DNA from 2 places in the Mesorhizobium sp. M0998 genome. Region 1 is predicted to be linked to the other one. Evidence: riboswitches for the same ligand, from Rfam matches in the RefSeq annotation. Region 1 holds a riboswitch; the other holds the start of a gene.
What was found. A riboswitch is a leader RNA that binds a small molecule or an ion and turns the genes downstream of it on or off. The one in region 1 is predicted to bind thiamine pyrophosphate.
Positions count from the first base shown of each region.

Region 2: linked by a shared signal. The riboswitch ahead of thiB (thiamine ABC transporter substrate binding subunit) and the one ahead of thiC (phosphomethylpyrimidine synthase ThiC) in region 1 are both predicted to bind thiamine pyrophosphate.

Region 1 is NZ_JAMYND010000003.1:53,967-62,329, reverse strand. It holds gene thiC (phosphomethylpyrimidine synthase ThiC) at 1-1,472, opposite strand, end outside; TPP riboswitch at 1,577-1,693, opposite strand; gene NKH59_RS03695 (Fic family protein) at 1,875-3,419, opposite strand; gene NKH59_RS03690 (YybH family protein) at 4,554-5,009, shown strand; gene NKH59_RS03685 (conjugal transfer protein TraG) at 5,535-7,532, shown strand; gene NKH59_RS03680 (CopG family transcriptional regulator) at 7,537-7,971, shown strand; gene NKH59_RS03675 (LacI family DNA-binding transcriptional regulator) at 8,269-8,363, shown strand, end outside.
Region 2 is NZ_JAMYND010000014.1:99,014-107,376, reverse strand. It holds gene NKH59_RS15820 (RNA polymerase factor sigma-32) at 1-563, shown strand, start outside; gene NKH59_RS15815 (M48 family metalloprotease) at 577-2,046, opposite strand; gene thiQ (thiamine ABC transporter ATP-binding protein) at 2,300-3,091, opposite strand; gene thiP (thiamine/thiamine pyrophosphate ABC transporter permease) at 3,088-4,707, opposite strand; gene thiB (thiamine ABC transporter substrate binding subunit) at 4,959-5,972, opposite strand; TPP riboswitch at 6,016-6,130, opposite strand; gene NKH59_RS15795 (thiamine diphosphokinase) at 6,258-6,902, shown strand; gene NKH59_RS15790 (ABC-F family ATP-binding cassette domain-containing protein) at 6,918-8,363, shown strand, end outside.

The DNA.
Region 1 (8,363 bases):
TTGTAGGTGATCACGCCGGTCTTGACGTCATCGCGGTCGGGAAGGCCGAGATGCTCCTTGGGCGTGACGTAGCAGAGCATGGCCGTTCCGAACCAGCCGATCATCGCCGCGCCGATGCCGGAAGTGATGTGGTCGTAGCCCGGCGCGATGTCGGTCGTCAGCGGTCCAAGCGTATAGAACGGCGCCTCGCCACAGACGGCGAGCTGCTTGTCCATGTTCGCCTTGATCTTGTGCATCGGCACGTGGCCGGGCCCCTCGATCATCACCTGGCAATCTTTCGCCCAGGCGATCTGCGTCAGCTCGCCGAGCGTTTCCAGCTCGGCGAATTGCGCCGCGTCGTTGGCATCGGCGATCGAGCCGGGACGAAGGCCGTCGCCGAGCGAGAAGGAGACGTCATAAGCGCGGCAGATGTCGCAGATCTCCGCAAAGTGCTCGTAGAGGAAGCTTTCCCGGTGATGGTGCAGGCACCATTTTGCCATGATCGAGCCACCGCGCGAGACGATACCCGTGACCCGGTCAACGGTCAGCGGGATGTAATGCAGCCGCACGCCGGCGTGGATGGTGAAATAGTCAACGCCTTGCTCGGCCTGCTCGATCAACGTGTCGCGGTAGACCTCCCAGGTCAGGTCCTCGGCGATGCCACCAACCTTTTCGAGCGCCTGGTAGAGCGGCACCGTGCCGATCGGCACCGGCGAGTTGCGCACGATCCATTCGCGGATGTTGTGGATGTTGCGGCCGGTCGACAGATCCATCACCGTGTCGGCGCCCCAGCGGATCGCCCACACCATCTTTTCGACCTCTTCAGCCATCGACGATGTGACGGCGGAGTTACCGATATTGGCGTTGATCTTGACCAGGAAATTGCGGCCGATGATCATCGGTTCGCTCTCGGGATGATTGATGTTGGCGGGAATGATCGCGCGTCCGCGCGCCACCTCGTGGCGCACGAATTCAGGCGTGACGAAGTCGGGGATCGCCGCGCCGAAGGCCTCGCCGTCGCGCTCAAGCTTGCCGTGCAGGATCTCGCGACCAAGGTTCTCGCGGATGGCGACGAACTCCATTTCGGGCGTGATGATGCCAGCGCGCGCATAGGCAAGCTGTGTCACCGCCTTGCCGGTCTGGGCCCGGAGTGGCCGGTTGCGGACTGGAAATTCCGGTGTTAGGCGCTCGCCTGCCGCAAACCCATTGTCTTCTGGCCGGACGTGGCGGCCGTCATAGGCTTCGACATCGCCGCGCGCGGTGACCCATTCATGGCGAAGCCGTGCAAGGCCGTTTTCGATGCTGGTTTCGACAGTCGGGTCGGTATAGGGGCCGGACGGATCGTAAGCGGTCACCGGCGGCTCGCCTGCCGTCGGATGGACGGAGATTTCGCGCATCGGCACCCTGAGCTGCGGGTGGATGGTACCGGATTTGTGGATTTTGCGTGAGGCAGGCAGCGGTCCCGTCGACACGGCGGGGGTGAGGGCATTCATCTTGAGGCTCCTTTGCTCGTTGCATTGGAGACCCAGTTCTGTGCCGGAAGGATGAAAAGACGCTTCTAGCGACCTGCCGAAACAGGACCTCGGGCGTAAACTCCCGCAAAGCGCTTGCACCGTCCCTACGCCAGTATGAACTGGATCAGGTTCAACGGGTCACTGCGCCGCGAAAGCCAGCAGTATCTCAGCCCCTTGCCGGGACTCCCCTGGTGAATGCGTGAGGTTGGACGGGACCGCTCCGGTTTGTCAAGCGCGTTCTGGCCGCGGCTGATCGGCGGCCGGTCAGACCGTGCGGAAAAAATCGTGCATGTCTCGGCGACAAGTCAAGCATCGGAGATGAAGGCAGGGACAAGGGAATCGCAAACCGTCGGACTAAAATCGATCCTGATGATCACACCTTCAATGGGCACCAAAGGTTTGCGCGTAGATCGCCTCGATTCTTCCTGCCTCGTCACTGGTCAGCGCGGCGAATTCCTTCTCGCGCGCGCGGTTCGATAGATGGCCATCATTCTGGTGAAGAAAACGGAAGAGCAGATCGGTCAACCGCTCGGGCATGTCGATAAAGGCGTCCACCTGCTGCCGGAACTGATCGTAGCGCTGCAGAAATGCGGTTTCCTCGGGAAGGTCCCGTTCGATCGTCCGCTGAACGCAAGCATAGAGGAATTCGGCGTGCGGGGTTGCATCGAAGAACCGGTAGAAATCACCGGTGTCATTCAGCACCCGGACGTTGAATTGCGGCGTCGGTTCCCATTCCACCAACGGCAGAAGGCGCTGCGAATAGCTCTCGAGCACGCCCCTGTACTCGTTGATCTGGTCCAGGATCGCGGCCGAGACGGGAAAGACCACTCCCGGCGGATTGAAGCCGCGCATGGCAAGGACGTGGTGGATTAGGTAGCGGTGAATGCGGCCGTTTCCGTCCTCGAACGGGTGAATATAGACAAAGCCGAAGGCGAGGATTGCGGCGGCTACGACTGCATCAAGCTTTTGCGCGGGGCCCTGATCGAACGCCGCCATTCCATCGATTAGCCGCGGCAGGTCCTCGGGCCGAGCGCTGATGTGATCGGGCAAGGGCGTACCGTTGTCTCGATCATGCTCACCGACGAAACCTCCTTCTTTTCGGAAGCCAAGGTTTACGAAACGAGCGTCACCAAGTACAATTCTTTGCAGACGCAGCAGCTCATCGCGATCGATCGGCCAGCGGCCGGCTTCGCCGATGGCGCGGCCCCAGCGCTGGATGCGATCTTGCGGCGGGTGCTCGCCCTCGATCGCGTAGCTTGATCGCGAGTCTTTGAGCAAAAGAAAGGCGGCGGTCCGAGCAAGGAGGTCGCGCGGCACGTCCGCTACGATTGCCTCCGCGCGCCGCGGTAGTTCAAGGCCGATGAATTTTTCGAGAATCTTGGTGCGGAACACCAGAGGGCAGAACTCACGCGTGCCGGGGAGATTGTCCCTTACGCGATAGCGCGAAGCGGTCTTGTCGGGTCCGGGCCACTGCAGCTCGGGATCGACAACCGGAATGTATCGTCCGGCCTCCGCGTCCGGCAGATCGATACGCGCGTCCCTCAGCCATTCATATAAAAACCAGATGCGGCGGGCATAACTGCCGGTCGGGCTTTCACGGACCAGCGCCTCGATCGGCGCGGGACCGGTCACTTGGAACAGCCGCTTGAGGACGGCAAGGTCCAGTCCCTCGTACTTGAGCGCAAAGGTCAGGTGGCCTTCGAGGGTAGGATTTGGGGCATGGCGGGGGGTCATGATCCGCCAGCCATCCCGTTCGGTAATGCGATGATGCTCGCCAGTGGCGAACAACCTACGGGGCAAGGGCGCGGCGAGCCTGTAGGCTCCGATCAGGGCGCTGTACCCGGCCGGGGTCGCCGTTTCAGGAAGGCGGATTTCCTGAAAAACGGTAACAGGACCTGAAAATTGGTGCTGTTGCACCGCAGGCATGAAACGCGAATCCTTCCATTGAATTTTGGTTTAGTCGGCAAAACCTATGAAAAATGATCCTATCCCATGAAAAATGATGCCACAAGACAAATTTTCCGAAAACCGATTCTAAAACAGTGCTGAGGTCGATCAAGCAAGAACTCCGCCACCGGCTCAAGGAAGCGACTTCAGACCAAAAAGGTGAGTCCAGGAACCGCCATTCGCCCGTCTTAGTCACGAGGCCGGCACGGATGGCCCGCCTTACGTCGAGCCGGATTGCTCGAGCGCGCCGTTCGGGGCTCACTCATAGAGCGCTCCGGTGCGCGATCCCGATTTGATAGCCGCGATCACGCTCGCGACTGATCTTGGTGACGTGGCGGCGTCGGAGTAGAAAAGTGATGCAGGATCTCGGTGGCGTCGTGTGTGTGTGTGACCTGAAGTGAGTTCTCTGCGGTATGGGGGGCGGCACGCAGCGCGCGTCTTCTCGGCAAACAGATCGACGAAGCGGCACCGAAGGGAAGTTCCTGGCATTCATTCTCGCCATCGCTGCCCCAATTTGCCGATCGGACTGCCGATCGATCTCGCCCAATACTTTGCGCGCGCAAGGGCCGAAGCTGAACTGGGCGGCACCTGCTCATTCGGGAGCTGACTCATGCTTGGTGCCCGAGAGAGCTGTGCCTGATCGAATGCGTGAAATCGTAGCTCGGAGTGGAGAGGCTGACGCGGTCATCTGTCACCCGCCTTCGGGCTGTAACGGAAAGCGCGACATCGTCTCCAATGCTCGTTCCCCACGTCGAGGGGCCCAGCGGCTTGGCTACGGGGGGGACTGTCAGCTAGTGGCCGCTGGGCCTTGACGACCAGCGACCGTAAGAGGAGGCCCTGTGCTGGCTGACGAAAACTTGCGAGCAAAGCCACGGAAAAGCATCATTCGAACGAACTCTTTCGTCGAGACGAGGAGGGCAGTGAGGCGGTAGCCGCCGCTTTGAAGTTCTCCGGCAGCTGCTACGCTGGTCATTCCGAGGGTCGCAGTTGCGCTTGCGCCGTCATATCAGATAAGTCTAATAAAATAGGCGCCTGGCCATCGAACGCGCCGCGGCGCCCTTGGGTCGGCGCTATTCATCGGGTGGGCATGTCGGGCACGCAAGGGAGGACGAAATGAGACTGGTTCAGTCATTTGCATTTGCTGCTGTGCTGCTTCTTTCGTCTGCATTGTCTGCGGCCGCCCACTCGGCTCGTGAGGACATCGAAGCGGCGTTGGTAAAATTCATGGACGCCTTCAACAGCGGAAACGCAGCAGCGGTAGGTCAAATGTATACCGACGATGCCGCCCTGCTGCCACCCGACGGCAAACGCGTCGATGACCGCAAGGGCGTGGAAGAATTCTGGCAGGGCGCAATCAAGGCCGGGATGAAGAATCTCACCCTGAAGGCGCTGGAAGTGGAAGAGAGCGGGAATCTCGCCTACGAAGTTGGCGCATTTACGCTCGGTGTGCCGAGCAAAGGCGGTGCCCCTTCCACCGTTGCGGGCAAGTACATTGTCGTTTGGAAAAAAGAGGACGACGGGACGTGGCGCCTGCATCGGGACATCTGGAACTTTGGTGCGGCCCAATAGATTCCGCGACCCGTGAGGCCGGCGCGCGCAACAGTTCCAACGAAAGTCCATGGCAATAGTTTATGTGACTGAATTGATTAACAAAATTGAACGGACTTGATGGGTCTGCTCATCGAGTCGGCTCTGGATCTATCGCGCTACCGATCAGGGAGGCGGTAAGATTCGAGCTCAGCAGAACGGAAATTCCGGCTGACCACCACTTGCCGGGACTAGAGCGTTCTCCGGCTCGGCGCGCCGCTGAGGGCTCTTGTTCATTTGGTCGTGGGCAATCCGCGGTTCTCCAAGAACCCGTCCATCTCGTCAAATGCCATCTGAGCCGAGACAACTAATTATCATTGGGCAAAGTAGCGGCTCAACGGCTCCAGAAGAAAGCAGCCCCCCGATGCTCGTTCAACATTCGAGCCCGCATCGGGCAAGTCTTTCCACGTCCGGGTACGCCATGCTGCTTCGACCGCCCCTTTCTTCTTGCGGATTTAGGAATTCGAGCTTTTCGGTTGTTCCGATCATCCATTTGGGAAACGATCGATGCCGGCAAGCAAGGTTTTATGGGGCCAGATACTCACCGCCTTTCTGATCGTCGTCGCGACGACATGGGGAGCAACACAGTGGACGGCAGGGCGGCTCGGCTTTCAAAGCCAACTCGGTCCGCCGTGGTTCGAATTGGCTGGACAGCCCGTTTATCCGCCGCCAGCCTTTTTCTGGTGGTGGTTTTTCTACGACGCCTACGCGCCGAAGGTCTTCCTGGAGGGCGCGGCGATTGCGGCGAGCGGAAGCCCCATGGCTATCGTCGCAGCGATCGGGATGTCGCTGTGGCGGGGGCGCGAGGCAAAGGACACCACGACTTACGGCTCGGCGCGCTGGGCGACGCGAGACGAAATCAAGGCCGCTGGGATGATCGGTCAGGATGGGGTGATCCTGGGTATGTTGGGCCGACACTATCTGCGCCACGACGGTCCGGAACACGTGCTATGTTTCGCACCGACCCGAAGCGGCAAAGGCGTCGGCCTGGTCGTGCCGTCACTACTGACCTGGCCGGGTTCGGCAATCGTCCACGACATCAAGGGCGAAAACTGGGAACTGACGGCCGGATGGCGGGCCCGTTTCGGCCACGTGCTTCTGTTCGACCCGACCAATGCTGGATCAGCAGCCTACAATCCTCTGCTGGAGGTGCGACGGGGCGAGTGGGAAGTTCGAGATGTGCAGAACGTGGCGGATGTCCTGGTCGACCCAGAAGGCACATTGGAACGCCGCAACCACTGGGAGAAGACCAGCCATGCGTTGCTGGTCGGCGCAATACTGCACGTGCTCTATGCGGAGAAAGACAAGACCCTCGCAGGCGTGGCGAACTTCCTTTCCGATCCAGAGCGGCCAATCGAGGCAACGCTGCGCGCCATGATGCTGACGCGGCATTTGGGTGATGCAGGCCCGCATCCCGTCGTGGCGTCGGCTGCTCGGGAACTGCTTAACAAGTCCGAGAACGAGCGTTCCGGCGTGCTCTCGACAGCCATGAGTTTTCTGGGCCTCTACCGCGATCCAGTTGTGGCCAAGGTGACGTCATGCTGTGACTGGCGGATCGCAGACCTTGTCGAGGAGGCACGGCCGACGACGCTTTATCTGGTCGTACCGCCATCGGACATCAGTCGCACAAAGCCGCTGATGCGACTCGTGCTTAACCAGATCGGCCGCAGGCTCGCCGAAGATCTTCACGCGAAGGATCACCGGCAGCGTCTTTTGATGCTGCTGGACGAGTTTCCCGCGCTCGGCAGGCTCGATTTCTTCGAAAGCGCGCTGGCCTTCATGGCCGGGTATGGCATCAAGTCGTTCCTGATTGCACAATCGCTCAATCAGATCGAGAAGGCCTACGGACCGAACAATTCCATCCTCGACAATTGTCATGTGCGGGTGAGCTTCGCCACCAATGACGAAAGGACGGCCAAGCGCGTCTCAGACTCTCTGGGGACCGCGACCGAGTTGCGCGCCATGAAGAACTATGCGGGGCACAGATTGTCGCCCTGGCTCGGGCATCTGATGGTGTCGCGGCAGGAAACGGCGCGTGCACTGATGACGCCGGGCGAGATCATGCAACTGCCGCCGACCGAGGCGATCATCATGATCTCGGGCCAGTTCCCAATCCGTGCGAAGAAGGCACGCTACTTTGCCGACCCGCGTCTTGCCGAGCGTGTCTTGCCGCCACCAAGGACCGGAGGGACAACGCAGAACGCTCGCCCTGACGACTGGACCGACACGACACTTCTTGCTGGGCCGGAAGGCAAATCTCGCAAGCTGAGGCTTGCCAGGGATCAGCAGGACGAGGATCCGGCCAATGGCGGCATTCGCCGCCAGCCCGAGCTTCCCGAACACGAAGACATCGCGCCGGAACGAACGGCACGCTGCGACGATGAGTTCGACCTCGACAGGGACGAGCCCGATGATGACGCCGTTCGTCGCCGCAGTGTCGATCAAGCCATGAGACGCGCAGCTCGTCAGGCCGCCCTTGACCCCAATGATGGCATTGAGCTTTGAGCGCATGAAGAACGCCAAGAAAAGACGTCTGTCTGCCTATCTCGACCCTGACATAATGAGGGCACTGGCGGATTACGCTGGGCGGCGCGAGGTCTCGCTGTCACTGGTCGCCGAGGCTGCGCTCGCGTCGTTCCTGTCGCCTGATGCCGAAGAACGAAAGCAAGCGGCGATCACTCGCCGCCTCGACCAGATCGATCGACGCGTGCAGCGGGTCGAGCGGGACGTCGGAATTGCTATTGAGACGCTAGCATTGTTCGTCCGGTTTTGGCTCAACTCGACTCCAGCCTTGCCGGAATCGGCGCAAGCGGAGGCGCGCGCCAAGGGCTTGCAGCGCTACGACAATTTCGTCGATGCGCTCGGTCGCCGGCTCAGCAAAGGACCAAGGCTCAGGCAGGAGATAGCCGACGATGTCCCGCCAGTGCCGCCAGCGAGCCGATAAGGCGCGTGACGCCAGATTGAAGCGTCTCTCGGGACCGTGATCTTTCCGACGGGTTGGTATCTGCTCGCGCACCGTTCCTAAACGTGCCCACAAAGTTCGGGTGGTAAGCGAGCGGACGTCGTATGTCTGCTTTGCTCCATTCCAGACAACATTAGTCTAATCAGATCAAAACGACTATCGAATCGATTGCGCAAACGTTTCGATGGCACTATGGTTATTGTATCCGCCAGGACAGAGCGGGTTTAAAGCGCAACATCAGGGAGGAGCGCTTGCGAGTAGCACTCCGTTTGAGCCGCAATGGCAACGATGGTTGAGGTAGCCCGTCGTGCCGGGGTGTCGGTCTCAACGGTGTCACATGTGATCAACCGCACGCGCTTTGTCTCGCCTGCGAA
Region 2 (8,363 bases), on a different contig from region 1:
GGATTCGCGCCTCGATGCAGGACTATATCCTGCGCAACTGGTCGATCGTGCGCGGCGGCACCAGCTCGGCGCAAAAGGCGCTGTTCTTTAACCTGCGGCGTCTGCGCGCCCGCCTGGCAAACGGCGCCGAGCAGACGTCGAATGCCACGCTCTACCGCGAAGTGTCGGCGGCTCTCGGGGTATCGGAGGCCGATGTGGCGATGATGGATTCCCGCCTTTCGGCGCCGGACAGCTCGCTCAACACGCCGCTAGCCGACGATGCGGGCGCAACCGAGCGGATGGAGTTCCTGGTTTCGGATGACCCGCTGCCCGATGAGGTCGTCGGCGATACGATCGACGTCGAACGCCGCTCGGTGTGGCTGAAGACGGCACTCGGCGCTCTCAATGCGCGCGAGCTCAGGATTATCGAGGAACGCCGGCTGAGCGACGAGGGCGCGACGCTCGAAGCGCTCGGCGAGACCCTCGGCATCTCCAAGGAACGTGTCCGGCAGATCGAGGCGCGCGCCATGGAAAAGCTCAAGGCGGCGCTGGTAAAGCAGAATCCGGAATTTCTCGCAGCCTGAATCGCGTCGCCTGCTATTTGTCGGTGACGATCTTCACCTTGTCGCCGGCCGAAACCGCGGCACCCGGCGACAGCGCGTTGAGCACCCTGAACAAATCCAGCTTGCGGTCGACGCCGACCATCTGTGCGGCCAGGGAGCCCATCGTCTGGCCGGGCTGCACCGTGACGATGCGGATACGCAGTGGCTTCAGTGCTGCCTTCTCGGCAGCACTCAGGATGCGGAACGAGCCGCTGACCGAGCGCGCCACCGTGCTCAGCGAGGTGCTGGCCGACGGCGCAGCAGTCAGCAAGCGGTAGACCTGGCCGCCGGCGCGGATCACCGCAATGTCGAATTGCCAGCCATCGGCGCCGGCATGCGCGGTTGCCGCTTCGTTGCCGTTGATCGTCTCCTGGCGCACGCTGCTGTCGTCGAGGCCGGCAACCCAGCCGCTGCGGATGTAGTCGGTCAGCGAGCGGTCCTTGTCGATCGAAACGCCATCGAAGCGGATTGCCATGTCGCCCGGGCCTGTGGCCGTCACCGCCGCCGCCGAATTGTCGATGACGAAACCGTTGGGCACCGAGAACGACACACCGAGGCCAGGGTGCAGGAAGGTTTCGCCGCGCACGTAGCCTTCCTCCGGCGTGTCGCCGTAAAGCAGCCCGTCTACGCCGGCAAGAAATGAATCGCGGTCGCGCGACCCGACACCAGGCGCGCCGAACTGGCGGGCGTGGCGCTGCGCGAGATCGATACGCTGCGGCGTGTTGGGGTGCGTCGCCAGGAAGTCGAGGCTGGCGTCGGTGGCGCCGCTGATTGAGCGGAAATCGGTATAGGCCGACATCGACTGCAGGAAGCGGCCGGCGGCGTAGGGGTCGAAACCGGCTTCGCCGATCGACTTGATGCCGATGGCATCGGCCTCCAGCTCCTGATTGCGCGAGAACTGGGCCAGCCTCAGCTTGCCGCGGATCAGCGCCGCCTTGGCCGTCGGGTTGTCGCCGAGCACGTCCGAAACGACCTTGGTCGCCAACCCCTCTTCGGCTTCCAGCTGCTGGCGCTGCAGGCCGTGGTTGGCCGTAACGTGGCCCATCTCATGCGCGATGACGGCGGCAAGCTCGGCGGAATCGTTGGCCAGCGCCAGCAGCCCGCGGGTGATGTAGAGATAGCCGCCCGGCAGCGCGAAGGCATTGACGTTGGGCGAGTTGAGGATGGTGATGCGGTAGGTCTGGGTTGGGTTGGCCGACACCACGGTCAGTCTGCCGACGATCTTGGCCACCATGCGCTCCAGCTTGGGGTCGGAATACTCGCCGCCATAGGTGGCGAGGATGCGCGGGTGCTGCGCCTTCGCCAGTTGAGCGAGCTTGCCGTTGGCGGCGACATTGTCGACCGTGATCGGCTTGTCTGAGGGCTGAAAGCCTGATTCCTGCACGTCGGGAGGCGTGAACATCTGGCAGCTTGCCAGCGCCACGGCAAGACCGGCCAGCGCCAGAAAGCGCGCCAGCGGTTTCACCCTCCGATTGTCGATGCCGGTCGGCAGATCGGCTTCCTTTCAAGTCCTGGCACGTGACCGCGAAAATCGGGCGCGATTTCCGGAAAGCATCACGCGCAAATCAAGTGCTACGGCGTCCTTCGTGCGTCCGACAGATACGAGGCAGCAAGGGCAAATCACGGTCTAGGCCGGACCAGCTCCTGGCGGACCTAGCCACACTACCTCGACCATGGCAAGCAAGCGCCGCTTCGCCTTCCGCCGGTTTGACCATAAATTATGTCCGCTTCCGGGCAACATCTCGTGATCCAGCCGCAAACGGACCCGAGCCGATATAGCGTCGGAATGCCTCCGGTCCAGCCCCGACGAAAAAATCGGCCGCGGTGCCGGTCGCGGCAACCGTGCCACCATCCAGGAAAACCATATTTTGGCCGATACGGCGCGCATCGTCCGGCTGGTGCGTGACGAATAACACCGTCATGCGCTGCTCCGAATGGACGTCGGCCACCAGGTCGAGCATGTCGTCGCGCAGTGCCGGTCCGAGCGAAGCGAACGGCTCGTCGAGCAACAGCACCGGCCGGTCGCGCACCAGGACCCGGGCGAGCGCGACGCGCTGCCGCTCGCCGCCGGAGAGTTCGCGCGGCAGCCGGCTTTCCTTGCCGGCAAGGCCGACGCGCTTCAGCGCTGCGGCGATTGCGGCGCGGTCAGCCTCGCTCAGCCTGAGCGAAGGCGAGCGGCCGAGCCCGACATTCTGCTCGAGGGACAGATGGGCAAACAGGTTGTTTTCCTGGAACACCATCGATACCGGCCGCGCTGATGGCGGCGCAGTGCTGACGTCGGCGCCGCCGATCAGCACGCGGCCCGACCGCGGCGTCTCGAAGCCGGCCACCAGATTGAGCAGCGTCGACTTTCCCGAACCGCTCGGCCCCATGATGGCGGTGATTTCCGACGCCGGGAAATCGACATCGAATATAAGCGGCGTTTCACCATAGCTGAACGAGACATTATCGAGCCGCACGGCCGCGCCTTTTTCCACCGAAATGGACCGTTCCGGGCTGATCGGCATCATGATTTCTCCCTCCTTCCCAGCCAGTCCGCGGCCAACACCAGCGCCAGGCAGACAAGGCCGAGCAGCAGCGCCAGGCCGGCGGCATCCTCGGTGCGGTAACTGCCCATGCGCGCCAGCAGCAGATAGGGCAAGGTCTGCACGGAATCGCTGCCGAACAGCGCAATGACGCCGAGATCGCCGAGCGACAGCGCCATGGCGAACGCGAAGCCGGTGGCGAGCGGCCGCCGCAGCGACGGCCAGTCGACCAGCCGCAACCGGTTCCAGCCCGAGATGCCAAGCTGTGCGCAGAGCCGTTCGTGGCGTTCGCTCGCCGCGTCATAGGCAGGGCGGATGGCGCGGATGGCGAACGGCATCGCCATCACTGCATTGACCGCAACCACCATGACAGGGGCGATCGCAAAGACATCGCCGACGGTGCGCAGGAGCAAGAACCAGCCGGCACCGATGACGATGGGCGGCACCACCAGGACGAACCCCGCACCGGTGTCGGCCAGGTGTTCGAGCAGCGTCCTCCTGCCGCTCCGCCGGGTGAGCGCCAGCGCCCGGCGCGCCATCACCAGCGACAGCGACAACGCCACAGAGAGCAGCGCCGATAGGAGGGAGAGCACGGCACTGGTCGCCGTCGCTTGCCGCACCGCGCTCTCGCCGGCCAGGCGGCCGAGATCGGCGCCAAGCCCGGCTGCCAGCGTGGCCGCCATCGGCCCGGCGACAAACAGCAGTGCGAGCCCGATCGCCAGCGCGTTCAGCACGGTCTCGGCCGCACCGGCTGAAAAATACCGGCGCGGCGCCACCGGCAGATTGGCGTCGCCGGTCATATTGGCGCCAAGCCGCGTCAGTGCCAGCACGACGACGAAGGTCAGGGCAATCTGCAGCAGGGTCAGCGTCACCGCCCGCGCCGGGTCGAAGTCGAAACGCAGCGCCTGGTAGATGGCAACCTCGAGCGTCGTCGCGCGCGGCCCGCCGCCGAGCGTAAGCACGATGGTGAAGGAGGTGATGCACAGCATGAAAACGAGCCCGGCAACGCCCGGCAAGGCCGCACGCAGCGGCGGCCATTCGATCAGCCGGAAGGCCGGCGCAGCACCCATGCCAAGCTGGCTCGCCAGCCGCCATTGGTTAGCCGGCACGGTCTGCAACGCCTCCAGGAACAGCCGCGTCGCCAGCGGCAGGTTGAAGAAGACATGGGCAACGAGTATGCCCGACAGGCCATAGATGCCGGGCCAGCTCTGGCCGCCTAGCGCGCCCAGCGTGCCGGCAAAATAGCCGGCGCGGCCATAGAGCGCCAAGACACCGAGTGCGGCAACAATGGCCGGCAGCGCCAGTGGCACGGCGAAAAGCTGGAGGATGAAGCCTCGCCCGAAAAAACGCGGATGCCGCGACAGGGCGCGCGCGACGAACAGCGCCGGTGCGACGGAGAGCAGGGTCGACAACAGAGCCTGCCAGAGCGTGAAGCGGGCAACACGCAGGAGATAGGAATCGAAGGCGGAAGCGGCGCCGGACAGGTCGCGCGTAGCTTCGACGAGGAGCCCGGCGAATGCTCCGCCGATAAGCAGCGCGATGGCGGCGAGCGCGACGATACCGGCAGTGACGCGGGGATCGGCCGGATGACGCGTACGCATGTCGCCCTACCCGACACTACGACAGGCGTTGATCGAAGGAAATACCTGGCAAAGGCCGAGCCCACCCCTCTCTGGCCTGCCGGCCATCTCCCCCTCAAGGGGGGAGATTGCGCACTCAGCCGCCTTCGCCAATCTCACAAGTGGCAGGGCGAGGAGAGGCGACAAAGCTGCCGATCTCCCCCCTTGAGGGGGAGATGGCCGGCAGGCCAGAGGGGGGTGGCTTGGCGCAAACATCCGACGAGGCTTGAGCCCTACCTGCTCATCGCCGCAAGCCACTCATCGACCCAGGCCTTGCGGTTGGCCGCGACGTCTTCCGGGCTGAACAGCAAGGTCTTGGTCGGCTTGACCAGCTTGTCGAACGCCGGGTTGAGCGGCTTGTCGGTTTTGCCGGCCGGGAACATCCAGTTGGTTTCGGGAATGACATCCTGGAATTTCGGTCCGGTCATGAAGGCAATGAACTTTTCCGCCAGCGGGTTCTTCGCGCCCTTGGTGGTGATCCCCGCGACCTCGATCTGCAGATATTCGCCCTCCTCGAAGGACGCCGCCTGGTAGCGCTCGGTGTTTTCGGCGACCATGTGGTAGGCCGGCGAGGTCGTGTAGGACAGCACCATCGGCGCCTCGCCCTTGGTGAACAGGCCGTAGGCCTCGCTCCAGCCCGGCGTTACCGTCAGCACCTTCGCCTTGAGTTTGGCCCAGGCTTCCGGCGCCTTGTCGCCATAGACCGACTTGACCCACAGCAGCAGGCCAAGGCCCGGCGTCGAGGTGCGCGGATCCTGGATGACGATCTTCTCTCCGGCATCGCCCTCGACCAATTCCCTGAGGCTCTTCGGCGGGCTCTTCAGTTTTTCGGTGTCGTAGACGACGGCGAAATAGCCATAGTCGAACGGCACGAAAATATCGTCGCTCCAGCCGCCCGGTACATTGACGCCCGAGACGGCGCCGTGCGGCGAAAACAGGCCGGTTGCCTTGGCGTCGGCGGTTAAGTTGGTATCGAGGCCAAGTACGATATCGGCCTTGGTCGCGGCGCCTTCCAGCTTCACACGGTTGAGCAGCGCCACGCCGTCGGCGACCGAGACGAATTCGACGACGCAACTGCATTCGGCCTCGAAGGCCTTCTTCACTGCCGGTCCCGGACCCCAATCGGCGGTGAAGCTTTCATAGGTATAGACCGTCAGTCTATCCTGTGCCGATGCCTGCCCTGGCAGGGCGAGCGCGGATGCCGCAAGCAGGACAATTGAGACAAGAGAGTGGAAAAAACTGCGCATCGGCGCCTCCTTCGTTCGCGTTGAAAGGAATTGAGGCGTCGGGCTGTCCGAAACGTCTAATCCCTCCGCCGGTACAAACCGGATCAGGTTCAGCGGGTTGGCAGTCTTGCCTCTCAGCCGGTCCGCGAAGATCGCGTCCGGCACCCCGTTAGAGCGTTGCGACACATAGGCCCGGCCGAAGTGCTGCGCAAGCGGAAGTTTGCCGGACATCCAAAGCCCAGCCTTCCGTTTCGTCTGCCGTTTCATCTTCCGTTTCCGGGGCAGGGCTGGTAAGGGCCACGAGATATGAGCACATTCACCATCCTGCTTGGCGGCGATCTCATCCGCACGCCGCTGCTCGACCGCCAGGTCGAAGGCTCGCGCGTCATCGCCGCCGACGCCGGCATCGGTCATGCCCGCATGCTGGGCCTGAGGCCGGAACTCTGGGTCGGCGATTTCGATTCGGTGCCTGCCGATTTGCCGGAAGATCTGGCCGCCGTGCCACGGCAGGTATTTCCCGCTGAAAAGGACAAGACCGACGGTGAACTCGCTATCGCCGCCGCGCTCGAACGCGGTGCGACAAGCCTTGTGCTCGCAGGCGCCTTCGGCGGCAAACGCACCGACCACATCTTCCTGCATCTGGCGCTGAGCGTCCGGCTGGCGGAAGGCGGAACGGAAGTGCTTTTGACCAGCGGCGCACAGGAAGGCATTCCTTTGCTGCCTGGAAAGACTGGCTCCGACTATGCCGACGGCACGCTGTTTTCGGTGCTCGGCTTTTCGGATCTCGCCGGCCTGACAGTCACCGGCGCCAAATGGCCGCTCGACCATGTCGAGGTTGCGTTCGGCTCGTCGCTGACCATTTCCAACGAGGTCAAGGGCCGGCTGGAAATCGCGCTGGCCAGCGGCCGCGCGCTGCTGCTCGCGCATCCCTACCCTCTTCCGGAAAGCTGAGCCCAGAAAGCTGATATGGCGCCGCCACTTCTCAATCTCGACGGGATAAAGCTGACCTTTGGCGGCACGCCGTTGCTCGACGGTGCCGCCTTGACGGCCTCGGCTGGCGACAAGATTGCCCTGGTCGGCCGCAACGGCTCTGGCAAGTCGACGCTCCTCAAGATCGCCGCCGGGCTGATCGAACCGCAGGATGGCGAAGTCTTCCGCCAGCCCTCGGCAACCGTGCGCTACTTGCCGCAAATGCCCGACATGGACGGTTTTGCGACCGTCCGCGCCTATGTCGAGGCGGGGCTCGGGCCCGCCGACGATCCCTACCGCGCCACCTATCTGATGGAGCATCTCGGCCTGACCGGCGAGGAACGGCCGAACGACCTTTCCGGCGGCGAGGCGCGGCGCGCCGCCCTCGCCCGCGTCATGGCGCCGGAGCCCGACATTCTCCTCCTCGATGAGCCGACCAATCATCTTGACCTTTCGGTCATCGAATGGCTGGAGGAGGAGCTTGCCCGCACCTCCTCGGCACTGGTCGTCATCTCGCATGACCGCCGTTTTCTCGAGCGCGTGTCACGCGCCACAATCTGGCTCGACCGCGGCCAGACCCGCCGTCTCGACAAGGGCTTTGGCTATTTCGAGGAATGGCGCGACACGGTGCTGGAGGAGGAAGAGCGCGAGCAGCACAAGCTCGGTCGCCAGATCGTGCGCGAGGAGCACTGGCTGCGCTATGGCGTGACAGCGCGGCGCAAGCGCAACATGCGCCGGCTCGGTGAGTTGCAGACCATGCGCCAGCGCTTTCGTGGTCATCGCGGCGCCGAGGGTGCGGCGACGATGACAGCCAGCGACGCCGCCGAATCCGGTAAGCTGGTGATCGAAGCCAAGAACATCGAGAAGACCTTTGGCGATCTGACCGTGGTCAAGGGATTCTCGACCCGAATCCAGCGCGGCGATCGCGTCGGTCTGGTCGGGCCGAACGGCGCCGGCAAGACGACGCTGTTGAAGATGCTGACCGGCGAATTGAAGCCGGACGCGGGCACGGTGCGGCTCGGCACAAATCTGGAGATCGCCACGCTCGACCAGAAGCGCGAAGCCGTCGACCCGCAGGAGACATTGGCGCAGTATCTCACCGACGGGCGCGGCGAGAACCTCGTCATCAATGGCGAGCAGCGCCACGTCGTCTCTTACATGAAAGACTTCCTGTTCAAGCCGGAACAGGCGCGCACGCCGGTGCGCGAGCTTTCGGGCGGCGAGCGGGCGCGGCTGATCCTCGCCCGCGTTTTGGCGCGGCCGGCAAACCTGCTTGTGCTCGACGAGCCGACCAACGACCTCGACATGGAGACGCTGGAGCTGCTGCAGGAATTGGTCGCCGGCTTTGCCGGCACGGTGATCCTGGTCAGCCACGATCGCGATTTCCTCGATCGCACCGTGACCAGCATCATCGCGCCGGATGGTGACGGCCGCTGGATCGAA